3 regions of the Dyella sp. BiH032 genome follow, and region 3 is predicted to be linked to each of the others. Evidence: riboswitches for the same ligand, from Rfam matches in the RefSeq annotation. Region 3 holds a riboswitch; each other region holds the start of a gene.

Region 1 (7,902 bases), 360 kb from region 3:
GTCACCGAGAACTCGCGCATGATCACCGTGAACTGGCTGTTGCCGAACAGCAGCGGCACGAACACCGCGACCAGCGAAAGGGTGATCGAAACCACGGTGAAGCCGATCTCGCGCACGCCCAGCAATGAAGCCGGCAAAGCCTGCTCGCCGTGTTCCATGTGCCGCACGATGTTTTCGATCACCACAATGGCATCATCGACCACGAAGCCGATGCACAGCACCAGCGCCACCAGCGACAGCGTGTTGAGGGTATAGCCGAGCGACCACATCACCACGAAGGCGCCGGCCAGCGACAGGGGCACGCTGATCATGGCGATCAGCATCGGTCGCACCCGGCGCAGGAACACCAGCATCACCACCGCCACCAGCAGGATGCTGAGCAACAGGGCGATTTCCACCTCGTGCAGGGCCGAGCGCGTGGTCTGGGTGAGATCGAAGATGGGGGTGATCTGCAGGTCCGCCGGCAGCCAGGAGCGCATTTCCGGCAACTTGGCGCGCACGGCGTCGGCGGTCGCCACCGCATTGGCCTCCGGGCGCTTGCTCACGCGGATGGTCACCGAGCGCATGCCGTTGAACCAGGCGGCCTGGTACTCGTCCTGCTGGCCGCTGTAGACCTTGGCGACATCCGACAGCCGCACCGGCGTGCCATTGCGCATGGCGATCAGCAGCTGGCCGAATTCCTTCGGGTCGTGCAACGCGTCGGTAGCGGTCACCGTCATCTGCGTCAGGCCGTCGGTCAGCGTGCCCTGCGGCGAGGTCACATTGGCCGCGCGCAGGGCATTGCGCACGTCGTTGCCCGAGAGACCCATCGCCGCCAACTGCGCGTTGTTGAGCTCGACACGCACGGCTTTCGGTCGCCCGCCCATGATCCGCACCTGGGCGACGCCCGGCACCTGCGACAGGACCGGCTTGATCAGCGTGTCGGCCATGTCGAAGAGCTTGTCCGGAGTCTGCGTGCGCGAGGTCATCGACAGCAGCAGCACCGGCATCTGCGAATTGTTGAATTTGAAGTAGCGCGGCGGGATGGTCATGCTCGACGGCAGGTCGACCTGGGCCGCATTGATCGCCGCCTGCACGTCGCGCGCCAGCTTGTCGGTGGACTTGCCCGGCTCGAATAGCAGGATTACGGAGCTCGAGCCGTCGTTGCTCTCCGAGCTCATCTCCTTGATGCCCGGGATCCTGCCCAAATGCCGCTCGAGCGGTGCGGCCACGGTGGACGCCATGGTCTGGGCGCTGGCGCCGGGTACTTCCGCATACACCGACATGCCCGGGAATTCGAGCGCGGGCAGGGCCGCCACGCCGATCAGGATGTAGGTCCAGATACCGGCCAGCGCCAATCCCAGCGCGAGCAGCGACGTGCCCACCGGGCGGCGGATCATTGGAGCGAAGATGTTCACGAGTTCCCCGGGCCGCGCCTCCTGGCGCGCTCCGGGGCGGACTGTATGCCGGGAGCCGGCATTTGGGATGTGCCTGAAGTTCGGCCCGTCCTTAGGCCTTGGGTTGGGATGAGCCGAAGGCGGATCCCAATATCGTCATTTTCGTCTGCCCGGCAGCGTCGGGGTTCGCTTGCGCTCACCCCAGCCTGCACCGCGCGGTTCAGCGTGCCGGGCTGTAGCGCACGGTCAGGTACGCCGTGCGGCCCAGCTGGTTGTAGAAGCGGACGGTCTCGTAGCGATGGTCGAACACATTGGCCACGCGCCCCTGCAAGGTCCAGCCCGGCAGGAAGTTCCAGCTGGCGCGCAGGTCCACCGTGGCATAGCCGCCCAGGCGCTGCAGGTTGGCCGCGTCGTCGTAGCGATAGCCCTGGCCATTGACCGTGCCGCCGACGCTGAAGGCGCCGAGGTCGCGGTCCAGGTCGATGCGTGCGATGCGCTCGGGGCGGCGCGCCAGCAGGTTGCCACGCTCGGCGTCGTCGCCGCGGTTCTCCGGCTGCTGGAAGGTCAGGTAGCCGCGCAGGTGCCAGCCGTCCAGGTCGGCGCCGAGCTGGCCTTCGATGCCGCGGATGCGGGCCTTGGCGACGTTGATCGGCACGAAGAAGGCGTCGTAGCCGATCAGGTCGTCGATCTTCGTCTGGTAGGCATTGACCGCCCAGTTCCACGCGCCGGGGCGCGCCGAGACGCCAATCTCCGCGGTCCGCGATTTCTCCGGCTTGAGGTCCGGGTTGGCGGTGGCGAAGCCGAATACCGGCGGGAAATACAGATCGTTGAACGTCGGCGCATGGAACGCGGTGCCATACGAGGCGGTGAGCTTCACACCGTTGTCGAAGCCGTAACCATAGGCTGCCGCGCCGGTGTTGTGATTGCCAAACTGCTGGTTGTGATCGTGGCGTGCGGAGAGCTGCAGTTCGTGCGGACCGAACTGGCCCTGGTAGAGCGCGAACACGCCGGTGTTGTCGCGCTTGGTGCGCACGTAGCCGGTGTCGCTGTCCACGTGCTCCTGCTGGTAATCCACGCCGGCACTGAGCAGCTGGCCGGGGGCGAGCGTCACCTCGTTCTGCCAGGAAGCCTGGTTGCGGCGCGAATAGAGGTTGCCTTCGCGCAGCATGTCCGCGCCCAGGTCCGCTCGATTCAGGTAGTTGTCGGCGCGGTCGAGGTTCTGGCCGGCGCTCAGGCTCATCTTCCACGCCTCCAGCACGGCGAAGCGCAGATTCACGCCGGCGACCTGCTGCGAGCGACGGGTGTAGTTCTGGAAATCGCCGTCGTACTCGATGTCGCCCTTGCTCTTGAGCAGGCTGGCCGACAGTTCGGTGCCGTTATCCCAGCGATAACCGCCGCTGAGAGCGCCGTTGTAAGTGCGGTAGCCGTCGTCATCGGGCTCGTTCGTGAAGCAGCCGCCCACGCCGGCCGCCGCCGCGCGGCAGGCATTGATGCCGCGCGTGTACTGGCCGCCTACGCTGGCGTTGAACCAGGCATGGCGCGATCCGCCGGAAAGGCCGAACTGTCCATCCGCCAGGCGATGGCTGCCCACGCCCAGGGTCACGGACGGCGTGAGGCTTTCGCCGGGCTGGCCGTGGCGGGTGAAGATCTGGATGACACCGCCGATCGCGTCGGAGCCGTACAGGCTGGAACGCGGCCCGCGCACGATCTCGATACGATCGATCTGTTCCACTGGCAGCTGCTCGAATGCCGGAATGCCCGCACCCACGGTGCCGATGCGCACGCCATCGACCAGTACCAGCGTGTGCGAGGAATTCGTTCCACGCATGAACAGCGACGTCTGCTGGCCCAGGCCGCCGGCATTGCCGAAAGCCACGCCCGGCAGGCCCGACAGCAAGTCCTGCACGGATTGCGGCTGCAGGCGTTCGATGTCGGCGCGCGTGATCACGGTGACCGGCGCAAGCGTCTCGTCGATGGGCGTGGCAGTGCGCGTGGCGGTGACCACCACGGTGGGCAGTTGGCCCGCGTCGTTCTGGTCGGCGGCGTGGGCCGCGGCCATGCAGGACAGCAGGGACATGGCCAGCAGGTGCTTCTTCATGGATCGCTTTTCCCCGGCCGCGCCACTCGCACGGCCCTAGAGTTCATAAGCCCGGCAAGACAGGGAGGAAAAGGAACGACGGCAGGCGAACGGGCGCCGACACGTGGTCCGGCTTCGCCCTCCGCGAGCCACCAGGTAGATATTCGGGCCGGTCTCCGGGCTGGCGAGTGCGCGTGGACCGCGCGATCCCCGGTGGCCTTCCCATGCCCGAAGGCACAGTGGCGCGTCACCGCGGTTGGAACGCTCGCTTACCGTTGCGGGGGCAGCGCCGGCCTTGCCTGAAGGCGCACCGGCTTCCCGTTTCATCCCTTGGCCTGACGGCGGTGGGACACCCGAACGAACGCAACTTTAACGTGGAGGGCTTTGCACTGGCAATGCGGAACGCTGCGCGGCGCGTTGATTCACGCTCGAACGGTGCGGTCTTTATGCAGTGCTGTGTAATTCCAGCGAGTCGCGCGAGGCACTTCGGGATGCCCGAGAAATGCGATGTTCGAGCGCGGGGGCATAGCTGATGGCCATCCCGGTGGAAAGTCGTGTTGCCATCGATCCTGGCCGCTTCGACATGATGGGGTTTAACGATCGCGATTTGCCGCGCGCTTACCATCCCATGGTCCGGATATACGTATCCGGGCGCGGTACTGAGTTGCCACATTCATCACAAGGAGTGTTTGCCATGAGATACCTCGCCGTTTCAGCCTCCATATGTTTCTCCGTATTGGCCAGTGCATTTTCTGGTCAGGCGTCCGCCGAGTACGACTGCAACGCCTGCATGCGGAATTATTTGAGCTGCCTTAGCCAGGGCCCGGGCAATCCGGCGCAGCAGGCTATCTGCGATCATGAATACGCGGGTTGTCTGGCCCAATGCGATGGCCTCGGCGCAGCCCAGCCGAAGAAACCTTTCAAGCATGAAGACGGCTATCAGCTGAATCGCGGCGTGGCCCAGACCATGAGCTGGGTTGATCACGGGACCTGATACATCTGTCCAGGCCATCCTCGCCGATCGAAGGCGAGGATGGTTCATCTAGACATCCCTGCCATCGCGTATGCAAAAGCAGCGGGCTTGGATGGGACATCGTCTGATCGCGAACGAAGGGTGCGGCGACATGCGGCAGCCGCTCGACATCGGCCCAAGACCGCTCGCTAGTTATCGAAAGGGTTGCGCAGTGACGCCCTGGATCGATGACCGCTCCCATGCAGAAGGGCTTCATCAAGACAGCTCGTGGCGGCTACGCCACGGTAAAGAATGAAGGCGGTCGAGCGCCGAGCATTGTTCACGGGACGGTTGAAAACGCAGGAAATAACGACATAAACAGACGTTCAGACGTCCGCTCGTAAGGTTCGTTACAGTTATTCGACAGCTTCGCGCAAGCTCCTGTTTTGCTGCCTAAGCTACTGTTTCCACAGACGATATCTGTCCGTCTTCACGTCGTAAAAAATCTGTTGACGACGCATCGGCGCGCGCTTAAGTTCGGCCGCGAATCGCTGAAACTTGCGGTAAGAGTACGGGCTTGGGGAAGCCTTCCGCGTTCTTGCGATTCGATCTTCGGCGCGCGATGCGCCTGTCGGCCTGAAGGCCTTTTTGGGGAGAACACAGATGATCAAGTTCCAGCACGCTGGTCGCGCGCCGCTGTGGCGTCGGACTGCCATCGCCGCTGCGTTGAGCATGAGCCTTGCCGGGGTGGCGATGGCTCAGTCGAACGCGTCGGGCACTATCTTCGGCCGCGCTGACGAGGCCGGTGCCACCGTCCACATCGAGAACGTCGATACGGGCCTGACCCGCGACATCGCGTTGGATTCGAGCGGCCGCTATCGCGCTGCTTCGCTGCCGGTCGGCCGCTATCGGGTGAGCCTGCAGAAGAACGGCCAGACCATCAACACGCGCGACAACGTGCAGGTGGTGGTCAGCACCGGTACCGAAATTTCTTTCAACGCAGCCACCGCGGCGACCGGCGCCAAGAATCTCGAAGGCATCCAGGTCGTGGCCAATGCGCTGCCGGCGATCGACGTGTCCTCGGTCGACTCGCGTACCGTACTGACCTCCGAGCAGCTGCAGAAGCTGCCGATCCTCAATAACGTCAATGCGGCCGCGCTGCTGGCGCCCGGCACCACCGGCGGCGACAGCCGCTACGGCAACGCCATCTCGATGGGCGGCTCCTCCGCCGCCGAGAACCAGTACTACATCAATGGTTTCCCGGTCACCAACCCGCTCACCGGCCTGGGCTTCACCAGCCTGCCGTTCGACGCGATCGACCAGGAACAGGTGTTCACCGGCGGCTACGGCGCCGAGTACGGTCGTTCCACCGGCGGCGTGGTGAACATCATCACCAAGCGCGGCACCAACACCTGGAAGGCCGGCGCTGAAGTGCTGTGGAGCCCGGCCAAGCTGGCCGCCACCCAGCGTTACATCTACTACCCCGTCGGCAGCCACCGCGTCACCGACGGCAAGGTGCTGTTCCGTCCGAACGACAAGCTGACCCAGACCCAGGTCGGCGCGTACGTCGGCGGTCCGCTGATCAAGGACAAGCTGTTCTTCTACGGCACCGGCGAGTTCATCAAGAACACCGGCCGCGTGCAGTACGGCACCAACAACGGCACCACCGGCGCCAGCACCAAGACCAAGGACGACAGCAACAAGATCACGCGTTGGATGGCCAAGGTGGACTGGAACATCACCGACAACCACATCCTGGAATTCACCGGCATTGGTGAAGATTCCATCCAGGACACGGTGATCTACAACTACAACTACAACACTGGCCTGCAGGGCACGCTCAGGGGCACGGAACACCAGAAGAACACCGGTGTAGCCAACTCCACGCCGGGCGGCCAGCTCTATGTGGGCAAGTACACTGGCTACATCACCGACAGCCTGACGATCAACGCGCTGTATGGCCGCAGCACCGCGGACCATGTCGATAGCGTGGCCGGCGCTTCCGGTGGCGTGTGCCCGAACATTACGGACAACCGCAGCAACCCCAGCCGCATCAGCTGCGCGCCGGTCGGCGGCAACCTGCTGGTGCCGGGCGCGAACGACAAGACCCACGCCTGGCGCTTCGATGTGGAATATCACCTCGGCTCGCACACGCTGCGCGGCGGTCTGGACAACCAGACACTGGAGTCCTTCTCCGGCCGTGCCACGCAGGGCGGCGCGTTGTGGACCTACTTCGATGCAACCGACGACTTCTCCACCGTGCCGGGCATGAACATCCCGCCGGGCGCGACCGAAGTCGCCCAGCGCACCATCTTCAGCGCCGCGGGCAAGGTGAAGGTGGAGCAGCAAGCGCAGTACATCGAAGACCACTGGCAGATCAATGATCGCTGGCTTGCCTACCTCGGCCTGCGTAACGAGCAGTTCAAGAACTTCAACACCGACGGCGTGGTGTTCCTGAAGCAGCGCCACCAGCTCGCTCCGCGCCTGGGTCTGACCTGGGACGTCAATGGCGATTCCAGCTTCAAGATCTACGCCAACGCTGGCCGCTACCACCTGGCCGTGCCCTCGAACGTGGCCATTCGCGGCGCCGGCCCGCAGCGCTTCGAGAATCAGTACTTCGTCTACACCGGCGTGGATCCGGTGACGAATGCGCCGATCAACCCGACGCCCATCAGCTCCGTGTTCTTCGCCAACGGCGCCAACGGCCAGGCGCCGAATCCGGTGACACTGGCCAAGAAGGGCATCAGCGCGTACTACCAGGACGAATACATCCTGGGCTTCGACAAGGAGATCGCGCCGAACTACACGGTGGGCGCCAAGGCGATCTACCGCAATCTGAAGAGCATCATCGACGACTTCTGCGATGCCCGCCCGTTCCTCGCGCATGAAGCCGCCGCCGGCACGCCGATCACCAATCCGGCCTTCACCGAGTGGGAGACCAACGGCGCGCCCTGCTTGCTGTTCAATCCGGGTCGCGGCGCGACGTTCACCATCGATCACGACGGTCTGGGCACGCTCAAGAACGTGACGCTTTCGAAGGAAGAGCTCGGCTATCCGGATCTGAAGCGCAAGTACCTCGCGTTGAACCTCTACCTCGAGCACCAGTTCGATCAGAAGTGGTACGGCAAGGTCGAGTACGTGTGGTCGCACAACTTTGGCAATTCCGAAGGCCTGCTCCTGTCTGACATCGGCCAGCAGGATCCGTCCGTGACCCAGGCCTGGGACTTCCCGGAACTGATGATCGGCTCCAGCGGCAACCTGCCGAACGATCGCCGCCACCAGTTGAAGGCCTACGGCTTCTACCAGATCACGCCGGAATGGCTGATTGGCAGCAGCCTGCTGGTCGCCTCGGGCCGCCCGAAGAACTGCCTGGGCATCCCGCCGACGGACCCCTATCAGTACGGCTCGTCGTACTTCTACTGCAAAGGCCAGGTCGCGCCACGCGGCAGCCAGGGCAATATGCCGTGGACTTACACGCTGAACCTGAGCAGCGAATG
Region 2 (7,902 bases), 710 kb from region 3:
GTTCTCCAGCACCGACTCGGTCGCCGCTGCCGCGACCTCGCATGCGTCCAGCGCCGCGGTGTCGCGGCTTACCATGCGTCCGACGCGCGTGCGCGCGGCATCGAGGTCGCCGCGCTCCAGCGCGTCGGCGACGGGACGCGCGTGCTCGACCAGGCTGCGATGGCCCACCGCCAGGTAAAGCACCGCCACGCCGAAGGCGATTCCCGCGAACCCGCGCAGCTGTGACTGCGCGACACCCGCGAGGCCGACCAGCGGCAGCACCGCCAGCGCCCAGGCCAGCACGCCGGCACGGCGCGCGTCGCGGTAGAGCTTCTGCTCGATCCATCGCGCGGCACGCCCGAATCCCACCAGCGGATGCGCCCGGCGCGGTTCGCCCAACAGCCAGTCGCAGGCCATCGCCAGCGTGAGCGCAAGCGCCACGCTCACGGCAGGAACAACCGCAATGCCGCTTCCGGTGCGGACGGAAAGTAGAAGTGGACGAAGCTCGCGGTCAGTCTTTCGCGCCGGTAGATCGCTTCGCGCGCGGGGCCGCCGTCGGGATTCGTCGCGTGCGCCAGCGGCGGCTCGGCGATGTCCGCATGGGCGTAATGGAAGGTATGCCCGCGCAGCATGCCTTCGGGCAACGCGGCCGATTGCATGCCCAGTCCCCCCAGCCGCTCGCGCACCACTGCCCAGCCGCGCAGCAATCCGGCCATGGCGTAGGCATCGCCCTCGCTGGCAGCCAGTGCATCGAGCAGGCTCAGCATGCCGCCGCATTCGGCCAACAGCGGCTTGCCGGCATCCACGTGCGCGCGCAGCGCCGCGTGCAGGTCCGCGCGGCCAGACAGCCGCGGCAGATGCAGCTCGGGATAACCGCCTGGGAGCCACGCCGCATCGCAGTCGGGCAGCGCATCGCCCGCCAGCGGCGAGAACCACTGCAATGTGGCGCCCGCGCGTTCGAGCAGGTCGACGTTCGCCGGATAGAGAAAACAGAACGCATCGTCGCGCGCGACCGCAATGCGCCGCCCGGCGAGCAGTCGCGGCACCTCAAGCCCGGTGGCCTCGGCGAAGGCCACCGCTGGAGGCAGCGCGAGCTCCGCGTGCGCCTCGAGCGCGTCGGCCAAGGCGTCCAGGCGCCCGTCCAGCTCGGCCAGCTCGCCCGCGGCCACCAGCCCCAGATGCCGCTCCGGCAAGGCCAGCGCCGGATCGCGGGGCAAGGCACCAAACCAATGCAGATCGGCCGGCAGGCTGCCTGCAAGCAACTGCGCGTGATAGCTGCCGCCGATGCGGTTGGCGGCCACGCCGTGCACGCGCAGTCCATCGCGGTAGCGGGCCAATCCGGTCGCGACGGCACCGAAGGTCTGTGCCATCGCCGAACCATCGATCACCGCCAGCACCGGCAGGCCGAAACGCTGCGCGAGGTCCGCACTGGACGTGCCGCCGTCGAACAGGCCCATCACGCCCTCGACCAGAATCAGATCGGCTTCGCCCGCGGCGTCGTACAAGCGGGCGCGCGCATCGTCCTCGCCGGTCATCCAGAGATCGAGCTGATACACCGCTGCGCCGCTGGCGCGGGCCAGCACCATCGGGTCGAGAAAATCCGGGCCGGTCTTGAACACCCGCACGCGCCGGCCGCGCCGCGCATGCGCGCGCGCCAGCGCGGCAGTGAACGAGGTCTTGCCCTGACCGGAGGCCGGCGCGGACACCAGCAGCGCGGGCACGTGGCGCACGCCGCTCACAGTTCGATCCCCTTCTGTGCGCGGATGCCCGCCTCGAACGCGTGCTTGACCACGCGCATCTCGGTCACCGTGTCGGCCATCGCCACCAGTGCATCGGGCGCGCCGCGGCCGGTCACCACCACGTGCTGGTCCGCCGGTCGCGCGGCCAGCGCCGGCAGGACCTGTTCCAAAGTCACGTATTGCTTGACCAGGGCGATGTTGAGTTCGTCCAGCAGCACGAAACGATAGCGCTCGTCGGCGAGCATGCGCGCCGCCACGTTCCACGCCGCCTGCGCCGCCGAGATGTCGCGCGCCTTGTCCTGCGTTTCCCAGGTGAAGCCTTCGCCCATCACGTGATAGTCCAGCATGTCGGGAAAGCGGCGGAAGAAGGCCTCCTCGCCGGTCGAGAAACTGCCTTTGATGAATTGCACCACGCCGCAGCGATAGCCATGCCCCAGCGAGCGCGCCAGCATGCCGAAGCCGGAGGAGCTCTTGCCCTTGCCGTTGCCGGTGTTCACCACCAGCACGCCGCGGTCGATCGTGGCGCGGGCGACCTTGCGGTCGACCAGCGCCTTCTTCCGCTGCATGCGTTCGCGGTGGCGTGCATCCTCGGGTGTTTGTTCCGGTCCGCTCATGCCCGCGCCCCTTCGTCCTGCGTGCGCGTCAGCCTCGCCAGCACGGCGTAGCCGGCCAGCGCGACTGCGACGTAGGCGAACGTCGTGCGCACGAACAGCGGACCCCATTGCCACAGGCGCGCCAGATACTCGCTGAGGTTCGGATGCGCATAACGACCGCCCAGCCAATAGAACGAACCGTTGGAAATGGCGAACGACACCGACGCGGCCGCCAGCGCGACCGCGAAGGCGCCGGCAAGCGCAGCGGGCGTGGCCGACATCCGCGCGGACCACGCCCGCCCGGCGTACCACAGCACGGCATAGGCCGGCAGCAAGAAGGCATAGGCGGGCGTCACGCAGAAGTTGCTCACGCCCGCATACGAGACCGAGATCCAGTCCAGCCCCACCGCCAGCGCCATGAACACGACGAAGGCGAGGTGCCGGCGCAGCCACAGACCACCCAGGAAGAACAGCGCCATCGACGCATCCGGGAGATGCAACGCCGTGCCGAAATGGTGGAAGCGCGTGGCGATCATCAAGGCGGCCATGGCGGCGGCGAACGGAAAGTGGAAGCGTGATGGCATGGCGTTCATGCGGCGATCCTCCTGGCGAATGGGTGTCACGGCGCGGGCCGGTAGCTCACACTGAGCATGGCCGTGCGACCTGGCTGGTTGTAGAAGGCGACGGTCTCGTAGTGCTTGTCGAGCGCATTGCGCACGCTCAGCTGCACCTGCCATACACGGTCGAGCGCGTAGGCCAGGCGCAGATCGGCCAAGGCGTAACCGCCCAGCCGCCGCGTGTTGGCAAGGTCGTCATAGCGTCTTGCGGCAGCATAGAGACTGGCACCCACGCTGAAGGCACCGAAGCTGCGGTCGGCATCGACGCGCGCACTGCGTCCGGCGCGCCGGGGCAGCAGCTTGTCGCGGTTGGCCGCGCTCTCGTTGCGCGGATCCAGCCAAGTGGCAGTGCCGCGCAGCGCCCATCCGGCCAACGTGGTCGATGCCACCGCTTCCGCGCCGCGGATGCGCGCGCGCTCCACATTGCCGGGCAAGCCGACAGAGGCGTCGTAGGCGATCAGGTCGCGGATGCGGTTCTCGAAGGCGTTCAACGACCACAGGCCCCACGCCGGAGTCCCGCGCAGGCCGAGCTCGTAGTTGCGCGAACTCTCCGGGCGCAGCGTCGGACTGCCATAGCCCGGGTAGTAGAGCTCGTTGAAGGTGGGCGCCTTGTAGGCCGAGCCCGCGCTGGCGGTGAGGCGCAGCGTGCTGGCGAAGTCCCAGCCCCACAGCAGGCTGCCGGTGGCCTTGCCGCCGAACTGCTGGTTGTCGTCGCGACGCGCGGAGGCCTGCAGCGACTGCGTGCCGAAGGTCTGCTGCCATTGCGCGAACACGCCGCGGTTGAGGCGGCGGTCGTGCGCGTAGTCCGTGCTTCCGTCTACTCGATCGCGCTGCCAATCGTAGCCCAGGCTCCACAAGCCGCCGCCGAGGGCGAGGTCGCCTTGCAGCGAACCGAGATCGCGGTGCGTGTCGAAGGTGCCGGCATAGGCGCCGTTCCAATAGTCGTCGCTAAGGTCCGCGCTCTGCCCGGCGCTCAGGGCCAGCGTGACCGTGCGATTCGGCCGCCAGCGCACGCGCGCACCGGCCACCTGCTGCACCACGTCGGACTGGTTGCTGCTGGAGCCGTCGTACTCGTTGTAGCCCCAGCTGCGCAGCCAGTGCGCATCGGCGTCCCACTCCTCGTTGAAGCGATAACCGCCCTTGAGCGATACGGAGCTGTCGCGAAAACCGTCGCGGTCCGGTTCGTCGACGAAGCACCCCGCCCCGCGCGGCGAAGGCTTGCCGCGGCAGGCGTTGATGCCGTCGGTGTTCTCGTGAGTGGCCTCGACCGCATACCAGCCATCGCCCACCTTGCCGCCTAGTCCGGCCGCGCCACGGAAACTCGCGTTGCTGCCGTAGCCCAGGCTGAGGCTGGGCTCGAAGGCTCCACGCGGACGCCGGGTGAAGATCTGGATCACACCGCCGAGTGCTTCGGAACCGTAGAGGCTGGAGAAAGGCCCGCGCACGATCTCGATGCGCTCGACCTGATCCACCGGGATGTTCTGGATGGACGGCTGGCCGAGCGTGGCCGAGCCGATCTTCACGCCGTCGACCAGCACGAGCACGTGGTCGGCCTCGGTGCCGCGCAGGAACAGCGACGTCGCCTTGCCGGGGCCGCCGTTGTTGGCCAGCGACAGGCCAGGCGTGCCCTGTAGCAGATCCGCGACGGACTGCGGCTGCAGACGCTCGATCTCGCTGCGGTCGATCACGGTGACGGCCGCCAGCGTGCCGGCCTGCGACTGCTCGGTGCGGGTGGCGGTGACCACGACGCCGCCGAGATCGCTCGCCGGCTCGTCGGCCAAGGCAAGGGAAGGACCAGCAAGGGAAGAGAAGGCAAACAGGGACGCAACCGCAAACGCGGGCCTGCGCGACAAGGGGAAACGCAATGACACTGGTGGCTCCTAGACCGCGCCTGCCCGCGCGGATCGCTGGGGATCGGGACAGGCGGAAGGAGCGCTGACGGACGCACGGATGCGGCTCGCCAGGAGCACGCCCACCGCATGTCCGGTTCGCCTCGAGGCCGGTCTCCGGGCTCGCGAGCGAAGGTCGGGGACCTTCCGGCGCGGCGCCTTCCCGTGCATGTCTGCACAGTGGCATTGGCCGCGCTTGTGCTCGCCTACCGTTGCGGGGGCAGCTCCGGCATAGCCGTAAAGACGGCGCACCGGATTCCCGTTTCAACCACCGGCCAAGCCGGCGGTCACCTCAGGCGAGGGCGATAGTAGGGCTTGTTCACGCCGTTCGCCTAGTCCGGACTGCCGTGGCGGACCGTCGCGAGCCATGCGCCTGTTCGCCGATCCGGCCGTTGTCGTCTTGCTGACGCATGCCTGGCAAGCGCTTGCAACATCGCCCCGCTTAGCTACGGCCGCCTGCGACAGGCGGACCGAGCGAACTCACCATGAGCGACATCGATACCCGGCGGCGCCGTTTCCTGCAGATGGCCACCGCGTCGGCGGGCGGCCTGGCCGCCCTCTCCCTGCTGCCGGAGCCCTTGCGCCAAGCCCTGGCGGCGCCCGCGCCGGGCGGATCCGGCGACCTCACCGACGTGAAGCACGTGGTGATCTTCATGCAGGAGAACCGCTCGTTCGATCACTACTACGGCAGCCTGCGCGGCGTGCGCGGCTTCGGCGACCGCGTACCGGCACCGCTACCCGGCGGCGCGCGCGACGTGTGGCACCAGCCCTATGCGGGCAACGCCGACGGTTACCTGCTGCCGTTCCGCATGGACACGGCCACCACCAGCGCCATCTGCGCCAATGCGCCTGCGATGAACTACCCGGTGGACACGGCGATCTTCAACAAGGGCAAGTTCGATGCCTGGAACACGGCCCGCGCGGCGGGGTTGGGCATGGGGCACTTCGAGCGCGCCGACCTGCCGTTCTATTACCAGCTCGCCGATGCGTTCACCATCTGCGACCACTACTTCGCCTCCACGCTGACCCAGACCAACCCCAATCGCCTGCACGCGATGACCGGCAGCAATGGCCTGTCCGCAGGGCAATCCGCGGTACTCGACAACACCGAGCCGGCCGCCGGCTTCGCCTGGACCACCTATGCCGAGCGCCTGGAACAGGCCGGCGTGAGCTGGAAGGTCTACCAGGAGAGCAACAACTTCGACGACAACGCGCTGGCCTGGTTCAAGACCTTCAAGCAGGCCAAGCAGGGCACGCCACTGCACGACAAGGGCATGGCCACCGTGCCGGACCTGGTCGCCGCCTTCGCGCAGGACGTGGCCGCGGATGCCTTGCCGCAGGTGTCGTGGATTGTCGCGGCCGACTATCTTTCCGAGCACGCCAGCTACAAGCCGGCCTACGGCGAAGATCTCAGCGCGCGCCTGCTGGCGGCGCTGGCGGCGAACCCCGCCGTATGGGCGAAGACGGTATTCATCCTCAACTACGACGAGAACGGCGGCTTCTTCGATCACGTGCCACCACCCACGCCTCCGGCATCCGCCGCCGACGGCCTGTCCACGGTGAGCGTCGCGGGCGAGATCGCGAACGGGCTGCCGATCGGCCTGGGCTTCCGCGTGCCGCTGCTGATCGTGTCGCCGTGGACGCGCGGCGGCTGGGTGTGCTCGGAAGTGTTCGACCACACCTCGGTGCTGCGCTTCCTGGAACGCCGCTTCGGCGTGCGCGAGCCCAACATCAGCGCGTGGCGCCGCGCCGTCTGCGGCGACCTGCTCAGCGCCTTCGACTTTGCCAGCGCAAACACCGCCTGGCCAACCCTGCCTTCCACCAGCGGCTACACCGCCGAAGCAGACCTGCAGTGCAAGAGCCTGCCGGCCCCGTCGATTCCCGCCATGCAGGCCATGCCCGCGCAGGAATCAGGCACACGCCCCGCACGCGCCCTGCCCTACGTACTGCGCGCGGAAGGTCGCATCGATGCCACCGCAGGCCGGTTCTGGATCGATTTCCGCAACGATGGCGCCACTGGCGCGGTGTTCCAGGTCTACGCGGCCAATCGCGACGATGGCCCTTGGCGCTACACCGTAGAAGCAGGCAAACAGCTGTCCGATTACTGGAGCGCTGCACGCTACACGCAAGGCGTCTACGACCTGGAAGCGCACGGCCCGAACGGTTTCCTGCGGCAGTGGCGCGGCAGCGTAGCCACCGGCATGGGCCCGGCACCGGAGATCGCCGCCACCTACGAGCCATCCGGCGGAAGGCTGCGACTCACCCTGAGCAACCATGGCGGTGCGAGCTGCACCGTCACCGTGAAGAACGGCTATCTCGACGGCGACGTGCGGATCTATGCCTTGGCGGCAGGCGCGAGCGTCGCCGATACGTGGGCGCTGGATGGACACGCCCATTGGTATGACCTCAGCGCGACCGTGGCGGAATTGCCAGGCTTCTGGCGCAGGCTCGCCGGGCATGTGGAAGATGGGCAGGCGAGTTGGAGTGAGCCTAGGTAGGGTGGCTTCGGCGACCTTCACGCATGCCGTTTCGAGCTCGCTGTACTCGAGGGAGTCTGGATTCGGCAATAGTTGCGTTTTGGCAAGCACCCGCCCCTCATCCCGCCTTCTCCCCGGAGGGGAGAAAGAGAAGTGCAGTACCGCGGCAAGCAAGAACAAAAACAAGAGCGAGCGAAGCGACGCTCCGTACCGCTCTTGATCTCCCGGGTTCCCTTCGCGGCGGTGAGGGCTGGACGATCAGGCCGCCGAAGGCGGGCGGGGACAGGACGTCCCCGCCTTTTTGATCAGGGCAGGGATGCCCTGTCGAAAAGCCCGGCCAGCCCTCAACGCACCCGCAGCAGCGAAGGCTGCGGAGGGCGCCGCGCAGGGTGCCCTTCTTCTTGGTTACTTCTTCTTGGGCAAGCAAGAAGAAGTAACTCGCTCTCCGGCAGGAGAGCGAAACCCTCGCCCCGGAGGGGCGAGACCAGACTGGCGATCACCTCTCACCGGTTCCCGGCTTGCGCCGGAATGACGAGAATGGGAGGGCGAGGTGATCGTCAGCGCCCGACGTTGAGGGTTCGCAAGCTCACCCCAACCTACGCAGCATC
Region 3 (7,902 bases):
GATCAGGTTGAGCAGGAACTGCCGGCGCTGCTCGCGCGTCTCGAGGCGGTGCAGGTTCTGCACCGAATCGATCCACTTGAAGCAGAACTCACCTTTCTGGCGAATCGAGGGAATGTTCTCGATCGCCGCGAATGCCTTGTGGCGCTCGGCCGGGTCGGGAATGTAAGTGTCCAGCAGGGTGAGGTAGAACTGCACGTGCAGCGCTTCCTCGAACAGCTGGCGCGAGAGGTACATGCGCGCCTCGGGCGCGTTGATGTGCTGATAGAGGTTCAGCACCAGGTTGTTCGCCACGATGGTGTCGCCGGTGGCGAAGAACGCCACCAGGCGATGGATCAAGTGGCGGTCGGCATCCGTCATCTTGGACTTCAGGTCGGTCACGTCCAGCGAGAAGTCCACCTCTTCCACCGTCCAGGTGTTCTTGATGGCGTTGCGGTACATCTCGTAGAACTCGGGGTAGCGCATCGGGCGCAGGGTGAGTTCGAAACCGGGATCGAGGATGTGCGACATGGGCGTTCCTTGGGGCGGGCGCCGGCGGCGCTCAATCGAGCTTGCGCGCGTAGCGTTCGCGCACGAAGCGGCTGATGTAGGTGGACAGGCCGATCCCGGCTTCGGCGAGCTTCTGCATGTTCCTCACGTGCATCCGACCGGGCCGGGTGTCGGTGTATTCGTAGGTGCCGTCGTGGACGAAGCGCACCCGGATGAAGCCCTCGCCGTTTTCGTAGGCGGCGACCCCGGATTTCCCGCTGCGGTTCCGGTAGGGCTTCATCGGATGCGCTTTCCTTATTGGCAGGCCTCGCAGTACTCGGGGTTTTCCAGCGAGCAGAACACCGCCGCGGTCGCCTCTTCCTGTTCCGCCTGCGGCGCGGCCCTGGCGGCCGGCGCGGAGGACACCGTGGTCTTGGCGATCCTGGTGGCCGGACGCGAGCGCAGGTAGTAGGTCGTCTTGATGCCCGACTTCCACGCGTACATGTACATGGAGCTCAACTGGCCGATGTTCGGGTTCTCCATGAACAGGTTCAGCGACTGGCTCTGGTCGATATACGCCCCGCGCGCGGCGGCCAGGTCGATCAGCGCTTTTTGCGGCAGCTCCCACACGGTGCGGTAGATCTGGCGCAGCCGCTCGGGGATCGCCGCAATGCCCTGGATCGAGCCTTCGGCCAGCTTGATCGCGTCGCGGATCTCCGGCGTCCACAGGCCCAGCGTCTTCAGCTCGTCGACCAGATAGCGGTTCACCACCAGGAAGTCGCCGGACAGCGTCTCGCGCTTGAACAGGTTGCTCACCTGCGGCTCGATGCACTCGTAGCAGCCGGCGATCGAAGCGATGGTCGCGGTGGGCGCGATGGCGATGAGCAGGGAGTTGCGCAGGCCATGCTCCTTGACGCTCGCGCGCAGGTTCGCCCAGCGCGTTTCGTCGTGCGGCTTGGCCTGCGGCCAGTAATCGAACTGCAGTTCGCCGTTCGCCGCGCGGCTCTCGTCGAAGCCCGGGTGCGCGCCGTGCTGGCTGGCCAGCTCGTTGGACATGCTCAGCGCGTGGAAATAGATCTCCTCGGCGATGCGCGTGGACAGCGCCAGCGCTTCGGCCGAATCGAACGGCAGGCGCAGCTTGAAGAACACGTCCTGCAGGCCCATCACGCCCAGGCCGACCGGGCGCCATTTCATGTTGGCGGTGCGTGCGGTATCGATCGGATAGAAGTTCAGATCGATCACGCGGTCCAGCTGACGCACCGCGGTACGCACGGTGGCGGCCAGCTTGTCGAAGTCGAAGGTGCCGTCCACCACGTGGCGCGCCAGGTTCACCGAGCCGAGGTTGCACACCGCCGTCTCGCCGGCGTTGGTGACCTCCAGGATCTCGGTGCACAGGTTGGACAGATGGATGACGTTCTCGGCCTTGGCCGTCTGGTTGCTGGTGGCGTTGCTGCGGTCCTTGAAGGTCATCCAGCCGTTGCCGGTCTGGGCCAGGGTGCGCAGCATGCGTGCGTAGAGTTCACGTGCCTTGACCTTCTTCGTCGCCAGGCCCGCGGCTTCCGCTTCGCGGTAGGAGCGCTCGAAGGTCTCGCCCCAGCTGTCGACGAAGTGCGGGACGATCTTCGGATCGAACAGCGACCAGTCGCCGTCGCTCTCCACCCGTCGCATGAACTCGTCGGGGATCCAGTTGGCGAGGTTGAGGTTGTGGGTGCGGCGCGCTTCGTCGCCGGTGTTGTCGCGCAGTTCGAGGAATTCCTCGATGTCCGCATGCCACGGCTCCAGGTACACGCAGGCCGCGCCCTTGCGCTTGCCGCCCTGGTTCACCGCGGCGACGGAGGCGTCGAGTGTCTTCAGCCACGGCACCAGGCCGTTGGAGTGGCCATTGGTGCCCTTGATCAGCGAACCGCGCGAACGCACGCGCGAGTAAGCCAGGCCGATGCCGCCGGCGAACTTGCTGAGCTTGGCCACGTCGCCGTACTTCTCGTAGATCGACTCCAGCGAATCGGTCGGCGAGTCCAGCAGGAAGCAGGAACTGAGCTGCTCGTGCGCGGTGCCGGCGTTGAACAGCGTCGGCGAGCTGGCGATGTATTCCAGCGAGGACAGCAGGCGGTACAGCTCCAGCGTCTCGCCGATCTCGTTGCCGCCCAGCGCGCAGGCGATGCGCATGAAGAAGTATTGCGGCGTCTCGATCACCTTGCGCAGCTGCGGATGGCGCAACAGGTAGCGGTCGTACACGGTGCGCAGGCCGAAGTACTCAAAGCGGCGCGTGGCGAGCGGGTCGATCGCGTCGTTGAGCTTGCGCGCGTTGGCGGCGACGAAATCGCGCAGGCGGTCGTTGAGGATGCCCAGCTCCGCGCCGCGCGCGATCGACTGCGAAAAGCTCTGGATTTCCTGGCCGCTCACTTCCTTATCGATATAGGCGCCGAGCAGGCGCGCGGCGAGCTGGCCGTATTCGGGCTCTTCGGCGGTGAGCGCGGCCGCGGTGCGGATGGAGAGCTCGTCCAGTTCGCGCGTGGTGGCGCCGTCGTAGAGGCCGCCGATGGTCTTCAGGGCCACGCGCAGCGGATCGACCGCATGCAGGCCTTCGCCGCTGCGGGTGACCGCGCGGACGATCTTGTTGACGTCCACCACCTCCTGGCCGCCGTTGCGCTTGGTCACACGCATCTGGCCGGGGTTGTGCGGCGGGGTCAGGGCAAACGGGGTTTCCGCGACGGCTTCCATGGCCGCGGGCTCGTGGATGGTGGCGGCCGCGTCGGCGGCGGGGAAAGCGGATGCGTGCGCGCGGTCGCCGGTGCGCTCGCGCGAGTCGGTATCGATGGGTTGCATGGCGGCATCGCTCCAGGCCAAGGGCTTCAACGACCTGCTCCCGCGCGCAGGGCTGAGGCGAAGGCGTTTCCAGCGCGGACGGCCGTGCGGCGGGGCGAAGGCCCCGCGCCACGACGCGCCTCCCCGCGGAAGCCGCCATCACTCACCGCGACGCTCAGGTCGCGATGTGCCGGCAGGTCTTCGGACTTGCAGACATGGATCGCTCGTAGACGACCGATCCGGCCTACTCGCCCCCGCTTCCCAGCCCGTCAGGGCCAGTGCGATGGGGACTTTCGTTTCTGCTTACCGCTGCGGGGCAGTTCCGGATTTGCACCGGATTCCCTATTAAGCCAATCCGACCGTGGGTCTGAGAGAGGCACCGACGGGGCACAACATATCGGGGTAGGTCTGGCGGGTCAACCCAACCACTTGTGCATATGTCGGTGCATATCGCGGTGGATAAGTGGCTTGGCGCGAGGCCGGGCGCGGGCTGGCCGGCCTGAAGAAAAATCTTTGGGCCATTCTCCGATCTACGGGTTTCGCCGGCGCTTCCTGGATGAAATCCGGGCAGCAGGTTCCGGTGTGCGGGAGGCGCCGGGCGACGTCGTGAAACCCGGCTACGGCGTGATCGAGAAATCGACTTCGATCGGATAAGGCGCCGGATCGGCCGGCGGCTTGGGCAATGTCCAGGTGGCGAAGCGGCTCAGCAGGCAGGTCGCCACGTCCGTGGTCGGGCGTACCTCGACGCGGCCCAGGCTGCCGTTCGGTGCGACGTCGGCCACCAGCGTGAAGGGCGACTTGTCCGGTCGGGGCAGCGAGGAAATGCAGCCCTTGAGCGCGTCGGTGGTGCGGTCGCCGATGAGGTTCCACAACTGCTTCTGGTAGTCCGGGCCGGTGCTCGCGGCTTCGGCCAGCTTGGCCTGCGTGACGCGCGACGAGAAATCGTCCCCCGGCGCGCCGGGGGCGGAGAGCAGGGCCAGGGCGAGCAGGGTGGACATGTGGCGTGATCCGGCGCGGAAGAAGCGGCCACGTTACCAGCTGCGCGGCGGCCAGGGAGGCGCGCTGACCGCCTAGCCGAACGGCCAGCGCCGCCGCAGCACCGCGTCGCTGCCGGTGAAGCGGTCGCGATCCACCTTGCGCACACCCGGGATGCCCTGGGCGCGGTCGGTGAACTGCCACAGCGTGTAAGCCGTCCAGCCTGGCGGCAGCACGGCGGCGGGCCCGTATTGCGCCAGCCAGAGCGGGCATTGCGCGAGCAGGGCATCGGCATGGGTGCCCAGTTGCTGTTTCAGCCAGTAGCCGCCGTACAGCACGGGGTAGCGGCCGGTGCGTTGGCGGAAGATGCCGGCGAAATCGCGCGCCTGGCTCAAGGTCATGCTGGCGCCATGCGGATCGGGTTCGAAATCCAGGCAGGCCAGGTCGTCATCGCCGGGCGAGGCAACGTCGAGGTAATGGCCGACCTGGGCCGCCACGTCGTCGCCGGTGCCGAAATGGTAGGAGCCCCATAGGAGCCCCTGCGCGGCCACCTTTCGGCGGAACGAAGCGTAGGCCGGGTCGGCATAGGCGGTGCCCTGGGTGGCCTTGGCGATCACCGCCACGATGCCGGCCGCGGCGACCTTGCGGACATCCACCGGTTCGTTCCAGTGGGAAACATCGATGATGTTGTCGGTCATGGAGCCCCCGCACGGTGGCTGGCGCGGGGGGATGGTACGTCCGGGAAACGGGCCGGAGCGTGTCGTGGTCGCGATTTCGCGGGGTGTCAGTCCGCCCGGTGCTCGGCGGCCAGGTATTCCTCGCTCTGCATCTCGATCAGGCGCGACTCCGTGCGGCCGAACTCGGCACGCAGGCGCTGGCCGTCGTACAGCTCGGTGATCGGCGCGGCGGCGGAAAGGATCAGCTTCACGTGGCGGTCGTAGAATTCGTCCACCAGCAGCACGAAGCGGCGGGCCGCATCTTCGCTGTAGATGGAGAACTGCGGCACGTTGGAGACGATCACGGCCGGGCCGCTCTTGGCGATCTCGATGTAGTCGGAAACGGCGCGCGGCCCTTCGCACAATGCATCGAAGTCGAACCACAGGATGTTGTCGGCGCGCTTGCGCACCGGGATCGGGCGGTCGTTGACCGTGATCTCGCCGCCTTCGATCGTGTCGCCCTGTGCCTGCGTGGCGAAGATACGCGCCAGCGAGCGCTCGGCCTCGACGCTGGGCGGCGTGAAGTACACCGGCGCCTGGGTGAGCGCGCGCAGGCGCCAGTCGTGCGAGGAGACCATCTCCACCACGTGGCAGTACTGCTCGATCAGCGCGATCGCCGGCAGGAAGCGCGCACGCTGCAGGCCGTCCTTGTAGAGGTTCTGCGGCTGCGTGTTCGACGTGGTGACCAGGCTGACGCCGCGCTCGAACAGGGCTTGCAGCAGCGTGCCCAGGATCATCGCGTCGCCGATGTCGTTGACCAGGAACTCGTCCAGGCACAGCACGCGGCAGCGCTCGGCGATGCCGTCGGCCACTTCCAGCAACGGATCCTGGCGATTGCCCAGTTCGCGCAGGCGTTGGTGCACCTCGCCCATGAAGCGGTGGTAGTGCCGGCGCAGCGCCACGCCCTGGGGCAGGCTGGCGACGAAAAGGTCCATCAGGAAGGTCTTGCCGCGGCCTACGCTGCCCCACAGGTACAGGCCGGGCACCGCTTCGCGCGCCTCGCCGGCGAGCAGCGACTTCAGTCGTCCGAACAGGCCATTGCCACCGGCGCTGGCCTGGGCGGCGGACAGCTCCGCATGCATGCGGTCGAATTCGGGGAGCACGGCCAGCTGCGCGGGGTCGCATTCCCAGCGGTGCGCGGCGACGCCTTCGTGGTAGCGCGCGCTGGGCGCGATCGTGGATGTATCGCTCATGGGAAACCGGGGAAGGCAGTCAGCCGCGCTTGGGCGGCAGCCAGTCCTGCACGACGTGCTTGATGGCGCCGCGCAGGTCCATCAGGCGGCGATGAAAAAAGTGCCCGGTCTCGGGCATGCGTACGAGTTCGGGCTTCTTGGCGAGGCTGTCGATCCAGTCGAACACTTTCTTCGGCTCGACCACTTCGTCTTCCTCGCCCATCACCACCAGCCACGGGCACTGCGGCAGCGCGAGGGTCTCGAACGCATAGCGGTCGGCGGGCGGGGCGATGCTGATCAGCGCGTCGGCCTTCAGCACCACCGCATTGCGCAGGCTCACGTAGCTGCCGAAGGAGAAGCCGGCCAGCCACAGCGCATCGCCTGGCCGCACCTTGCGCACCCAGCGCACCACCGCGGCGAGATCGTCGCTCTCGCCGTTGCCGTCGTCGTAGCTGCCTTCGGAAGCGCCGGTGCCGCGGAAGTTGAAGCGCACGGTGTCCACGCCGAGCTCGCGCAGGCTGCGCTCCACCATGGTCACCACCTTGTTGTGCATGGTGCCGCCCTGCACGGGATTGGGGTGGCAGATCACCGCCACGCCGCGGCGCGCTTCGGCAGGGTCGGCCACGCTGGTGATCGTTTCGAGCTTGCCGGCCGGGCCTTGGAGCGCGAAGCTGGCCTCTTCTCCGGGGAATTGATCCGGATCGTTGGGGAAGGCGATGGGAGTCATGCGCAGGATGATAACCGCCGGGCCGGCCCGCCGCCCGTCCGCGCGGGGGCCGGCGGCATGAACCATCTGGCCCACGCCCTGCTGGCCGGCGACGAGGAAGCGCTGCGGCTCGGCGGCATGCTCGGCGACTTCGTGCACGGGCAGCCTGATCCGGAGCGCTTTCCGCCGCGGGTGATCGATGGCATCCGCCTGCATCGCGCGATCGACGTCTATACCGACAGCCACGCCGAAGTGGCCGCGGCCAGGCGCCTGTTGCCGCCGCCGTTCCGGCGCTTCGGCGGCATCCTGCTGGACATGTGGTTCGATCACGAACTGGCGCGCGATTTCACGCGCTGGAGCGGGCAACCGCTGGATCCCTATTCGGACCAGCTGCGCGCGCTGCTGCACCGGCACGACGCGCTGCTGCCCGACGGACTCAAGCGCTTCCGCAACTATATGGACGCGCGGAACCTGCCGGCGGCCTACGCCGATCGCACCGAGATCGGGCGCGCATTGCAGGGCCTGTCCGGGCGGTTGAGCCGGGCCAATCCGGTCGGCATCGCGCTGCCCGTGCTGGTCGAACTGGAGCAGCCGTTGCGCATGCACTTCGAGGCGTTCTTCCCGCAGCTGCTCGTTTTTGCGGCGGACTGGATCGCCGAGCGCTCTCCGTCCGATACCGCGCAGGCATGAAAAAAGCCGCCCTGGGGCGGCTTCTCTCATCGCGGTTTCGCGAACGAGGCTTACTTGGCCTGGTCCACGATCCAGTGCACGGCGTTCTTCACCTGCTCGTCGGTGAGGGCCGGGTTGCCGCCCTTCGCCGGCATGAAGTTGCCGTCCGGACCGTGGTAGCCCTCGATGGCGTGCTTGACCAGCGTGTCCAGGCCCTGGGCGATGCGCGAACCCCAGGCGCCCTTGTCGCCCAGCTTGGGCGCGCCGGCGACGCCGGCGGTGTGGCAGCTGTGGCAGAGGTTGTCGTAGATGGTCTTGCCGTCGGTGCTGCCGCCGTAGGCGACCTGCGAAGCGGCGGCCTTCGCGGCGGCCTCGGCCGCGGCCTGCATGGCGG

The links. A riboswitch is a leader RNA that binds a small molecule or an ion and turns the genes downstream of it on or off. The one in region 3 is predicted to bind cobalamin.
Region 1: another riboswitch for cobalamin. It lies ahead of RKE25_RS01430 (TonB-dependent receptor); the one in region 3 lies ahead of RKE25_RS21960 (ribonucleoside-diphosphate reductase subunit alpha).
Region 2: another riboswitch for cobalamin. It lies ahead of btuB (TonB-dependent vitamin B12 receptor); the one in region 3 lies ahead of RKE25_RS21960 (ribonucleoside-diphosphate reductase subunit alpha).

Annotation. Positions count from the first base shown of each region.
Region 1 covers NZ_CP134867.1:342,095-349,996, forward strand. Annotated here, with positions in the region: gene RKE25_RS01425 (efflux RND transporter permease subunit) at 1-1,397, opposite strand, end outside; gene RKE25_RS01430 (TonB-dependent receptor) at 1,597-3,474, opposite strand; cobalamin riboswitch at 3,603-3,825, opposite strand; gene RKE25_RS01435 (hypothetical protein) at 3,986-4,447, shown strand; gene RKE25_RS01440 (TonB-dependent receptor) at 5,069-7,902, shown strand, end outside.
Region 2 covers NZ_CP134867.1:4,264,343-4,272,244, forward strand. Annotated here, with positions in the region: gene cbiB (adenosylcobinamide-phosphate synthase CbiB) at 1-396, opposite strand, end outside; gene RKE25_RS18805 (cobyrinate a,c-diamide synthase) at 423-1,718, opposite strand; gene cobO (cob(I)yrinic acid a,c-diamide adenosyltransferase) at 1,715-2,332, opposite strand; gene RKE25_RS18815 (hypothetical protein) at 2,329-2,904, opposite strand; gene btuB (TonB-dependent vitamin B12 receptor) at 2,931-4,748, opposite strand; cobalamin riboswitch at 4,908-5,127, opposite strand; gene RKE25_RS18825 (phospholipase C, phosphocholine-specific) at 5,303-7,315, shown strand.
Region 3 covers NZ_CP134867.1:4,973,128-4,981,029, reverse strand. Annotated here, with positions in the region: gene RKE25_RS21970 (ribonucleotide-diphosphate reductase subunit beta) at 1-507, opposite strand, end outside; gene RKE25_RS21965 (hypothetical protein) at 539-766, opposite strand; gene RKE25_RS21960 (ribonucleoside-diphosphate reductase subunit alpha) at 781-3,186, opposite strand; cobalamin riboswitch at 3,445-3,669, opposite strand; gene RKE25_RS21955 (peptidase C13) at 3,888-4,268, opposite strand; gene RKE25_RS21950 (glycoside hydrolase family 25 protein) at 4,341-4,943, opposite strand; gene zapE (cell division protein ZapE) at 5,030-6,154, opposite strand; gene RKE25_RS21940 (alpha/beta fold hydrolase) at 6,174-6,860, opposite strand; gene RKE25_RS21935 (ACP phosphodiesterase) at 6,918-7,529, shown strand; gene RKE25_RS21930 (c-type cytochrome) at 7,580-7,902, opposite strand, start outside.